Regions from separate parts of the Saccharomonospora glauca K62 genome, predicted to be linked through region 3. Evidence: predicted binding sites of a transcription regulator. Region 3 holds the regulator's gene; each other region holds the start of a gene.
The links. Region 3 encodes LexA, which represses DNA repair genes until DNA is damaged. Its sites were predicted from a motif close to CGAACACGTGTTCG; they were not measured.
Positions count from the first base shown of each region.

Region 1: a site for LexA is predicted at 1,113-1,126, ahead of SACGLDRAFT_RS20915 (phosphoenolpyruvate carboxykinase (GTP)). Genes of this name have one in related genera too.
Region 2: a site for LexA is predicted at 1,551-1,564, ahead of ruvC (crossover junction endodeoxyribonuclease RuvC). Genes of this name have one in related genera too.

Region 1 covers NZ_CM001484.1:4,457,815-4,461,085, reverse strand. The annotation lists gene SACGLDRAFT_RS20925 (dynamin family protein) at 1-173, shown strand, start outside; gene SACGLDRAFT_RS20920 (DUF6802 family protein) at 297-986, shown strand; gene SACGLDRAFT_RS20915 (phosphoenolpyruvate carboxykinase (GTP)) at 1,320-3,155, shown strand; gene SACGLDRAFT_RS20910 (LLM class F420-dependent oxidoreductase) at 3,242-3,271, shown strand, end outside.
Region 2 covers NZ_CM001484.1:1,700,281-1,703,551, reverse strand. The annotation lists gene ruvB (Holliday junction branch migration DNA helicase RuvB) at 1-324, opposite strand, end outside; gene ruvA (Holliday junction branch migration protein RuvA) at 347-946, opposite strand; gene ruvC (crossover junction endodeoxyribonuclease RuvC) at 943-1,533, opposite strand; gene SACGLDRAFT_RS08220 (DUF4262 domain-containing protein) at 1,698-2,237, opposite strand; gene SACGLDRAFT_RS08215 (YebC/PmpR family DNA-binding transcriptional regulator) at 2,298-3,047, opposite strand.
Region 3 covers NZ_CM001484.1:3,254,118-3,257,388, reverse strand. The annotation lists gene SACGLDRAFT_RS15185 (NHL repeat-containing protein) at 1-781, shown strand, start outside; gene lexA (transcriptional repressor LexA) at 882-1,601, opposite strand; gene nrdR (transcriptional regulator NrdR) at 2,441-2,920, shown strand; gene SACGLDRAFT_RS15170 (vitamin B12-dependent ribonucleotide reductase) at 2,975-3,271, shown strand, end outside.

The sequences.
Region 1 (3,271 bases), 1.2 Mb from region 3:
TCGAGGCCGAGCTGAAGGAACTCGACGCCACGATCAAGCTGGACGAGAAGGAGCGGGCGCGGAAGCTGGCCCAGGTGTCGCGCCGGGCCAAGGAGGTCCGGGAGGGCATCCAGCAGGCCGAGGGTTTCCTCCGCCGTATCAGGGCGTTGCGTGATCGACCGCGGCAGAGCTGAGCGGGGCAGGGAGCTGCCACGGAAACGCCACGCCCTTGGTTCGGGAACCGAATGTGCCTACGGTGAGTCTTAACAAGCGAACAGCGAGAAAGCCGTGCCCTGACCGGAGGGGGAGTAACGCCAGTGTGGGCTGACGATGGTACTGGGGCCGGGGCCGCGGGCCCCGAGGAGACGTCCGACGACCTGCTGATCACCGTTGGGGGCGAGGAGTACTCGGCGGAGATCAACTTAGACATCGACGGGGACGGTGTCGCCGACACCGCCGTCATCGAGCACGAGGACGGCTCGGCGCAGGCGTTCATCGACGAAGACGGCGACGGCGACGCCGACGGGTACCTCGCGGTGGACGCGCAAGGGGACGTCGTGGCCGCCGCCGAGTACGACGAGTCGACCGGCGAGTGGGTCGACATCTCGGGAGGCGTCTCCGTCGGGGACGACAGTGCCGAGACACAGACCGGCATGGGCGGCGTGATCACGGCGGATCTGGGCGATGAGGATCTGGAGGTGGGGCCCGCCACGGTGGACACCGACCACGACGGCGTGAACGACACCGCAGTGGTCACCACCGACGACGGCACCACGCTGGCGTTCACCGACGTGGACGGCGACGGCGAGGCCGACGTCGCGACGGAGATCGACAGTCAGGGCAACGCGGTGACCTACGAGCACTCCGGGGACGGAGAGTGGGTCGAAGTCGACAGCGCCAGCCCGACCGGTGCGACGAGCACCGACAGCGAGTGGGCCGTCTCCCAGCCGTTGGAGGGCGTGGCTCGCATCGACGCGACCACGGGGCAGTGGATCAGCCAGAACTGATTCCACTCCAAAAGCGGCGAATAAGGAGATTCCGGAAGGCTCGACGCGATACGCGTCGAGCCTTTTTCCGTTTTACCGAGCTTCCGGAACATCTTTCACACTTGCGCGATTCAGCGGAAACTGAATCGATCACCTTATCGTTCCTGTGAGAGAACCGACTCTTCCGGAGCACTGTTCTTCCGTGTCAGACCGCTACTCTCGGGGCATCCCAATGCCAGCACACCGCTCGTCGGTGCGCTTTGAGCCAATTCGGTCGCCGGCAACGGAGCCCGCATCCGGACGCGCGAGCTGCGTTCGGAGTGTGGGCTTTTGTCGTCGAAGACAGGAGTAGAGATGACTGCAGTAGCCATCCCCGGTCTTGAGAAGGCACCAACGACACACAGCGGCGTGCTCTCCTGGGTGCGGGAGGTCGCCGAACTCACCACGCCCGATCGGGTCGTGTGGGTGGACGGCTCCGACGAAGAGGCCGAGCGCATCAACGCCGAGCTCGTCAAGGCCGGAACCTTCGTGCCGTTGAAGGCCAAGCCCAACTCGTACTGGGCGGCTTCCGACCCCAGCGACGTCGCGCGCGTCGAGGAGCGGACGTTCATCTGCTCCGAACGTGAGGCCGACGCCGGGCCCACCAACAACTGGGTGGACCCGAACGAGATGAAGGCGACCATGACCGAGCTCTACCGGGGCTGCATGCGTGGTCGCACGATGTACGTCATCCCGTTCTGCATGGGTCCGCTCGACGCCGACGATCCGAAGCTCGGCATCGAGATCACCGACTTCGCCTACGTGGTGGCCTCGATGCGGATCATGACGCGGATGGGCAAGGCAGCGCTGGACAAGTTCATCGCCCCCGACGGCACCGAGCGTGAGTTCGTGCCCGCGTTGCACTCGGTGGGCAAGCCGTTGGAGCCGGGCGAGAAGGACGTGCCCTGGCCCTGCAACGAGACGAAGTACATCAGCCACTTCCCCGAAACCCGCACGATCTGGAGCTACGGCTCCGGCTACGGCGGCAACTCGCTGCTCGGCAAGAAGTGCTACTCGCTGCGCATCGCCTCGGTGATGGCCCGCGACGAGGGCTGGCTGGCCGAGCACATGCTGATCCTCAAGCTGATCTCCCCGGAGAACAAGGCGTACTACATCGCGGCGGCGTTCCCCAGCGCCTGCGGCAAGACCAACCTGGCGATGCTCCAACCCACCATCCCCGGCTGGCGTGCCGAGACGCTCGGTGACGACATCGCGTGGATGCGGTTCGGCGAGGACGGCAGGCTCTACGCCATCAACCCCGAGTTCGGGTTCTTCGGCGTCGCTCCGGGGACCGACAACCACACCAACCCGAACGCCATGAAGACCATCGAGCAGGGCAACACGGTGTTCACCAACGTGGCCCTGACCGACGACGGCGACGTGTGGTGGGAGGGGATGTCCTCCAAGCCCGAGCACCTGACCTCGTGGAAGGGCAAGGACTGGACGCCCGCCGACGGCGAGGCCGGTGAGCCCGCCGCGCACCCGAACTCGCGCTACTGCACGCCGATGTCGCAGTGCCCGATCCTCGCTCCGGAGTGGAACGACCCGAAGGGCGTGCCGATCTCGGCGATCCTGTTCGGTGGTCGTCGTGCGACTACGGTGCCGCTGGTGAACGAGGCCCGCGACTGGCAGCACGGCGTGTTCCTGGGTGCCACGATGTCGTCGGAGAAGACGGCCGCGGCGGCGGGCAAGGTCGGCGAGGTGCGGCGCGACCCGATGGCCATGCTGCCGTTCCTCGGCTACCACGTCGGTGACTACTTCCGGCACTGGCTGGAGATCGACAAGCACGCCGAGAACGCGCAGCTTCCCAAGATCTTCTACGTCAACTGGTTCCGTCGCGGTGACGACCGCCGGTTCCTGTGGCCGGGCTTCTCCGAGAACTCGCGTGTGCTGAAGTGGGTCATCGAGCGGATCGAGGGCAAGGCCTCGGCCGTCGAGACCCCGGTGGGCTTCGTGCCGAAGGCCACCGATCTCGACCTCGACGGGTTGGACCAGCCGCTGGAGGACATCCAGGCCGCGCTGGAGGTCGACCCCGAGGAGTGGCGACAGGAGATCCCGCTCATTGAGGAGTGGTTCGACAAGATCGGTCGGGACAGGATCCCGTCCGCTCTGCTCGACGAGCTGGAAACGCTGAAGCAGCGACTCGGCTGAAGTCGCGTGAGGACGATCCGGGAGGCCACCGTTCGCTGATCGCGAAGGTGGCCTCCCGGCCGTTTCCGGTCCTCTACTGTGCTCGTGTGGCAGACAACGAGCAGGCCCCGTTCCGT
Region 2 (3,271 bases), 1.6 Mb from region 3:
CGCCGCGAGATCGCCCGCCTTCTCCAGCGCGGGGCCGGAGGTGATGCGGATGGCGGCGTTGAGCTCGGAAGCGATGATCATGGCGAGGCTCGTCTTCCCGAGACCGGGCGGCCCCGACAGCAGCACGTGGTCCGGCGCCACCCCGCGCTTGCGCGCGCTCTCCAGGACGAGTTCGAGCTGTTCCCGGACCCGCGGCTGGCCCACGAACTCCGCCAACCGGCGCGGCCGTAGTGCCGTCTCCACTTCCCGCTCGCCCGTCTGGGCCGTCGCGGACAGCGGTGTCTCGCCGGGAGCCCGCCTCACCTCTCCGGACGGTTCGATCATGTCGTCGTGCACGTCCGTCGCCTCACTTCTTCTTGCCGAGCACGGCGAGGGCCGCCCGCAGCATCCGCGACGTGTCGTCGGGCACGTCGCCCGCCACCTGCTCCACGGCCTGTTCGGCCTGTTTCGCCGAGAAGCCCAGACCCACCAGCGCGTCGATCACGTCGGCCCGCACCGCGCTGCTCACGGCCTCGGCACGCACGCCCTCGGCGTCGGCCGGCGCGAGCGCCGCCACCTTGTCGCGCAGCTCGATGATCAGCCGCTCGGCTCCCTTACGACCGATGCCGGGTACCTGGGTGAGCACCGTGATGTTGCCCTCCGTCAGGGCACGCCGCAGCTTCTCCGGCTCCAGCACGGCCAGGGCCGCGAGCGCGAGTCGAGGGCCGATCCCCGACACCGTCTGCAGCAGCCCGAACAATTCCCGCGAGTCCGCGTCGGCGAATCCGAACAGCGTCAGCGCGTCCTCTCGCACCACCAACGTCGTGTAGAGGTGGGCCTGGCCGCCCCTGCGCAACGTCGCGAGCGTGCCCGGAGTCGCCTGGACGGCGAGTCCGACACCGCCGACCTCGATCACCGCGTGATCGAGCCCCACCGACAGCACCTCACCGCGTACCGAGGAGATCATGTCAATCCCGTCCCTGTCCTGTTCTCACGCCGCTTCGCCGCCTCGGCCAGCCGAGCCCTGTGGACACGGGCCAGTTCGGCCGCCTTCGCCTCGGCCTCCGCGAGCCGTGCCCGTATCGGTTCCCTCCACAGGTGACAGATCGCGAGCGCGAGCGCGTCGGCGGCGTCGGCCGGGCTGGGAGCCTTCCGCAGGCGCAGCACGCGGGTCACCATCGCGGTCACCTGTGCCTTGTCGGCACGGCCGGAACCGGTGACGGCGGCTTTCACCTCGCTGGGCGTGTGAAAGGACACCGGAAGGCCACGACGCGCGGCACACACCGCCACCACACCGCTGACCTGCGCCGTTCCCATCACGGTGCGGACGTTGTGCTGACTGAAGACACGTTCGACGGCGACCACGTCCGGCCGGTGGGTGTCGAGCCAGTCGTCCACCGCCTCGCTGACCTGCAACAGCCGCGACGGAAGCTCGGCGTCGACGGGCGTGCGCACCACACCCACGGCCACGCACGACACGGACCGCCCGGCACCACCGTCGACGACCCCGAGCCCGCACCGGGTCAGTCCGGGGTCCACACCCAGCACGCGCACGAGGCCAGTCCTTTCCACGAACACCAGTTCGAGTCGAAGGCTACCGCGTCGCGTCACCACACCGCGTGGAACACGCTGTCCCGGCGAGGTGCGTGCGGACACGCGGACGACTGCGAACCAGCGTACGCGGGGGCGAGAGCACGGAGGGCGGATGCGCGGGCCGGTCAGGGGCCGTCGACGCCGGGCGTCCAGCTCTCGGGCCGGCCGCTGGCCGTCAGCACGGGCTGCCACTGGGCGAAGCCCTCGGGGGAGTCCTCGCTCCACGGCCAGAAGCCGTCCGTCGTCGGCACGATGATCTGCACGGCGGGGAAATCGCCCTCGGGGTAGACGAGGAACGCGCTGCCGAAGAACTCCGGATAGTGTGCCGGCGCCACCTTCTCGAACGTCACGGGCACGCCTTCGAAGAAGTCGTCGTAGAGCCCGCCGAACTCGAATCGCTCGCCGGTGGCCGCACGGTCCACATAGGCGTCCAGCAGCACCGTGGACATCTCCTGCGGCAGCCCCACGACGACCGCCTCCGGGATGCCGTGCATGGCCCAGGCGCACACCGTGAACGCGTATCCCGCTCCCCGATCGTCGGGAGGGACCGAGACCACCGCGTTACCGCGTTGTTCGGCCTGCTCGACGATCCATTCCCGCAGCTGCTGATCGGAATCGAGTTCGTGGCCGTTGTCGAAGGTGGTCTCCACAGTCACGGCCGACATTGTGCCGTATCACCGGACGCATCCGGTACAGGCGCGCCGTGCCGTCCCGAAGTCCTCGGCTCAGCCGACCTCGGCGAGGATCTCGTCGCTGACGTCGAAGTTGGAGTAGACGTTCTGCACGTCGTCGCAGTCCTCCAACGCGTCGATCAGCCGGAACACCTTGCGCGCGGTCTCGGCGTCCAGCGGCACCTGGACCGACGGCAGGAAGTTCATGTCGGCCGACTCGTAGTCGTATCCCGCCTCCTGCAACGCGGTCCGCACGGCCACCAGGTCGCCGGGTTCGGAGATGATCTCGTAGTTCTCGCCGAGGTCGTTGACCTCCTCCGCGCCCGCGTCGAGCACGGCCATGAGCACGTCGTCCTCGGACAGGTCGTTCTTCGGCATGACGACGACGCCCTTGCGGTTGAACAGGTACGCCACCGAACCGGGGTCGGCGAGCGAGCCGCCGTTGCGGCTCAGGGCGGTGCGCACCTCGGAGGCCGCCCGGTTCTTGTTGTCGGTGAGGCACTCGATGAGCACCGCGACGCCGCCGGGGGCGTAGCCCTCGTACGTGATGGTCTGCCAGTCCGCGCCACCGGCTTCCTCACCGGCGCCGCGCTTGCGCGCCCGCTCGATGTTGTCCTGCGGGACGGAGTTCTTCTTCGCCTTCTGGATGGCGTCGTACAGGGTGGGGTTGCCTTCGGGATCACCCCCGCCGGTGCGCGCGGCGACCTCGATGTTCTTGATGAGTTTCGCGAACAGCTTGCCACGCTTGGCGTCGAGGGCGGCCTTCTTGTGCTTGGTGGTGGCCCACTTCGAGTGGCCGCTCATCTCTCCTCCAACTCTCTTTCGCGTCTACGCGACCTCGGACACGGTGCGAACGGACGGAAGCGTCGCTCCGCGGACGGCCGGTCAGCTCGGATGAACGCGGTGGCTGGCACCCTTCCCCGCCGGACGGCCACGATCCTATCGACAGCCGCACCGGAGGTTGTGGCATCGCCCACCGCGACGAGCATCGCGCTCTCGCCTCGTCCGCACGCAAAGCGCCCGGTCAG
Region 3 (3,271 bases):
GGACCTCGCGCTCGGGCCCGACGGGACGCTGTGGCTCGGTGACACCGGCGACAACCGCCGCAGGCGGGAGACGGCGGCCGTGCACGCGCTGTCGCGGGACGGCACGTCGGTGCTGTATCGCCTCACGTATCCGGACGGCCCGCAGGACGCCGAGGCGCTCGTGGTGGACCACACGGGGACGCCCTACATCATCACGAAGAACGTCTTGGGTACCGCCCGCGTCTACCGGCCGGCGCAGCCTCTGGTGAGTCCGGGACCGACCCCGCTCGAACACGTCGGGACGGTGTCGTTGCGGACGACCGACACCCCCGGTGGCCCGGTGGGCGAGCTCGGGTCCGTACTCGTCACGGGAGCCGCGCTGTCGGCCGACGGCAGTGTGGTGGCCCTACGCACGTACACGGACGCCTATCTCTACCCGGTGACCGACGGGGACATCGTGGCGGCGTTCACACGGGAGCCGGTGCGCGTTCCGCTGCCCGACGAAAAACAGGGCGAGGCCATTGCCTTCACCCCCGACGGGACGCTGTTGTCCGCCAGTGAGGGGCGCGGTGAGCCGTTGCGGGCCGTACCGAATGCCGTCTCGCTGGTCGACACGCGCTCCTCCGGCGAAGCGGACGCGGACGAAGCGGAGGAACCGGCGAGCCATGCGGCCGAGACACCCGAGGAACCGGTCGAGCACGAATCCGGTCTCGGCGTGGCTCCCGCACTCGTCATCGCGGTGATCACCGCCGCGGTACTCGTCGCGTGGGGAAGTCGCCGCCGTCGGCGGAACGACGCGTGAGCGATTCCCCGAGAAAGTCCGAAACGGCGCGTGAAACGTCGTTCGGCCTTCCGTGGCGTGTGGTACGACGGTTCTCGTGCCGTGATTGTGAGGCCGCTTCTCACAGCCTCCGCAGAACCGCGACGACCTTTCCGAGGATCGTGGCGTCGTCACCGGGAATCGGGTCGTACGCCTCATTGTGGGGCAGCAACCAGACGTGCCCGTCGTCCTTGCGCTTGAACGTTTTCACGGTGGCCTCGCCGTCGATCATCGCCGCCACGATGTCGCCGTTTTCGGCGGTGGGCTGTTGCCGTACCACGACCCAGTCGCCGTCGGTGATGGCGGCGCCGATCATCGAGTCACCGGTGACGCTGAGCAGGAAGACCTCTCCCTCACCGACGATGTCCTTCGGCAGCGGGAAGACGTCCTCGATCGATTCCTCGGCGAGCACCGGACCACCCGCCGCGATGCGGCCCACCAGGGGCACGAACGCGGGCTGGGGCATCGCGTTTCCGGTCTGCGTGGTGGCCGGAGTGGTCGGTCGTTCGCGATCTACCGCCAACACCCCCACCGCGCGCGGACGATTCGCGTCGCGACGCAGGTACCCCTTGCGTTGGAGCGCCTTCAATTGATGGGAGACGGACGAGGTGGACGTGAGCCCGACCGCTTCTCCGATTTCCCGGACGCTCGGGGGATATCCGTACTTGTCCACCCAGGTCCTGATCACCTCGAGGACTTTCCGTTGCCGCGGTGTCAGGCTTTCGTCCGGGTTCTCGACCGTGCGCGGAAGGTCGGAGACCTCGCCGCCGCTCACGTCGTCGCCCGTTGTCTTGCGTGCCACCGCGATATGCCTCCCAGTCGTGAGCCCGAGCCGATGCGGGGCTTTTTACACGTCCGTCGGTGACGCTAGTCCGCTTCGCCGGGGATTTCAAACGTTTGTTCGAGCGACACGCCGTGGGGGCTCGATTTTCGCATGACTCGGTGGTACACATTCGCACGGGCGTTCGATAGAACTCGTGTTCGAATGCCCGTGTCCGTGCGTGAGTGGGCGAACACGCTGGAGGTGGTTGGCATGGTGGCGGCGAGGGGGCGCTCGGGTGCCGTTCGGTCGGCTCCGGCCCGTCCGCCGGGTGCCGGCGCTCGCCGGGGGTGCCGTCCTCCGACGAGGCCCCCGGCCGCTCCCGGGCTGTGGCGGGGGCGAACCGCGCGTGGTGATCTCGGTGAAGGGGGACCGGGTCGCGGCGGGGTCCCCTGGCCGTGGCTCGTGGTGATGGCGCTCGTCGTGGTGGCGGCGGTGGTGGGGCTCGGCCTCGTCGCCACGGACCCGGCCTTCGTGGAGCCCGGCCCCGGTTCGGCCGTTTTCGGCACACCGTAGGCTGTTCCGGGCCGCGTTCGCGTGCGGAGTGGCACGGGTTCGAAACCGCGGCATCCTAAGCCCGATTCCGTGCCACCGAGGCGGGGGGTAGCGGTTGCGTCGGACCGGGCCGAGTCTTATGGTCAACCCCTACATCTAGTAGTTACATCGCTGTAATTGGTCCACAAGTTGGGGTAGGATCGGTTCTACGTACGCTGCCGGTGGTCTCCGGTCGCGACGTGGACGACACTCGCGTGTGGTGCGCCGTGGTGTGCGTTGTCGGTGACGTTCCTGCTGTGCAGGGGAGTTTCGGGAGGTGTTCGGCCGTGCGGTGTCCGTTCTGTCGGCACGCGGACTCCCGAGTCGTCGATTCGCGAGAGGTGGACGAGGGCCAGGCGATACGACGGCGTCGGTCGTGCTCGGTCTGTGGTCGCCGGTTCACCACGTCGGAGACGGTGGTACTCGCTGTCGTCAAGCGATCGGGAGTCACCGAGCAGTTCAGCCGGGACAAGGTGATTCGGGGAGTGCGGCGTGCCTGTCAGGGGCGGCCCGTCGACGACGACGCCCTGAAGCAGCTCGCCCAGAAGGTCGAAGACTCCATCCGGGCGTCCGGGGTCGCGGAGATTCCGAGCCACGAGGTGGGGCTGGCCATCCTGGGGCCGCTTCGGGAGCTCGACGCCGTCGCCTACCTGAGGTTCGCGAGTGTTTACCGGTCCTTCTCGTCGATCGAGGACTTCGAGGCTGAGATCAAGAACCTGCGTGAGGCGATCGCCGAATCGTCGGCCCAGCAGGACCGCAGCGAGTGAGAACGCGGACGACGAGTCACGTCGCCGCCAATTTCGAACGCGGGAGTGGGAGTCATGACAGAAACCGTGGGGGTCGGCGCGGAATCCTCGCCGAAGCCGAGCAAGAAGCGAGGCGGCTCGGGCTCGCGCAAGGGTCTGCGCGTCCAACGCGTCTTCACCACCGAGGGGGTGCACCCCTACGACGAGGTGCGGTGGGAGCGGCGCGACGTCGTCATGACCAACTGGCGTGACGGCACGGTGAACTTCGAGCAGCGCGGTGTGGAGTTCCCCGACTTCTGGTCGGTCAACGCGACGAACATCGTCACCAGCAAGTACTTCCGCGGCGCGGTGGGCAGCCCCGACCGTGAGAAC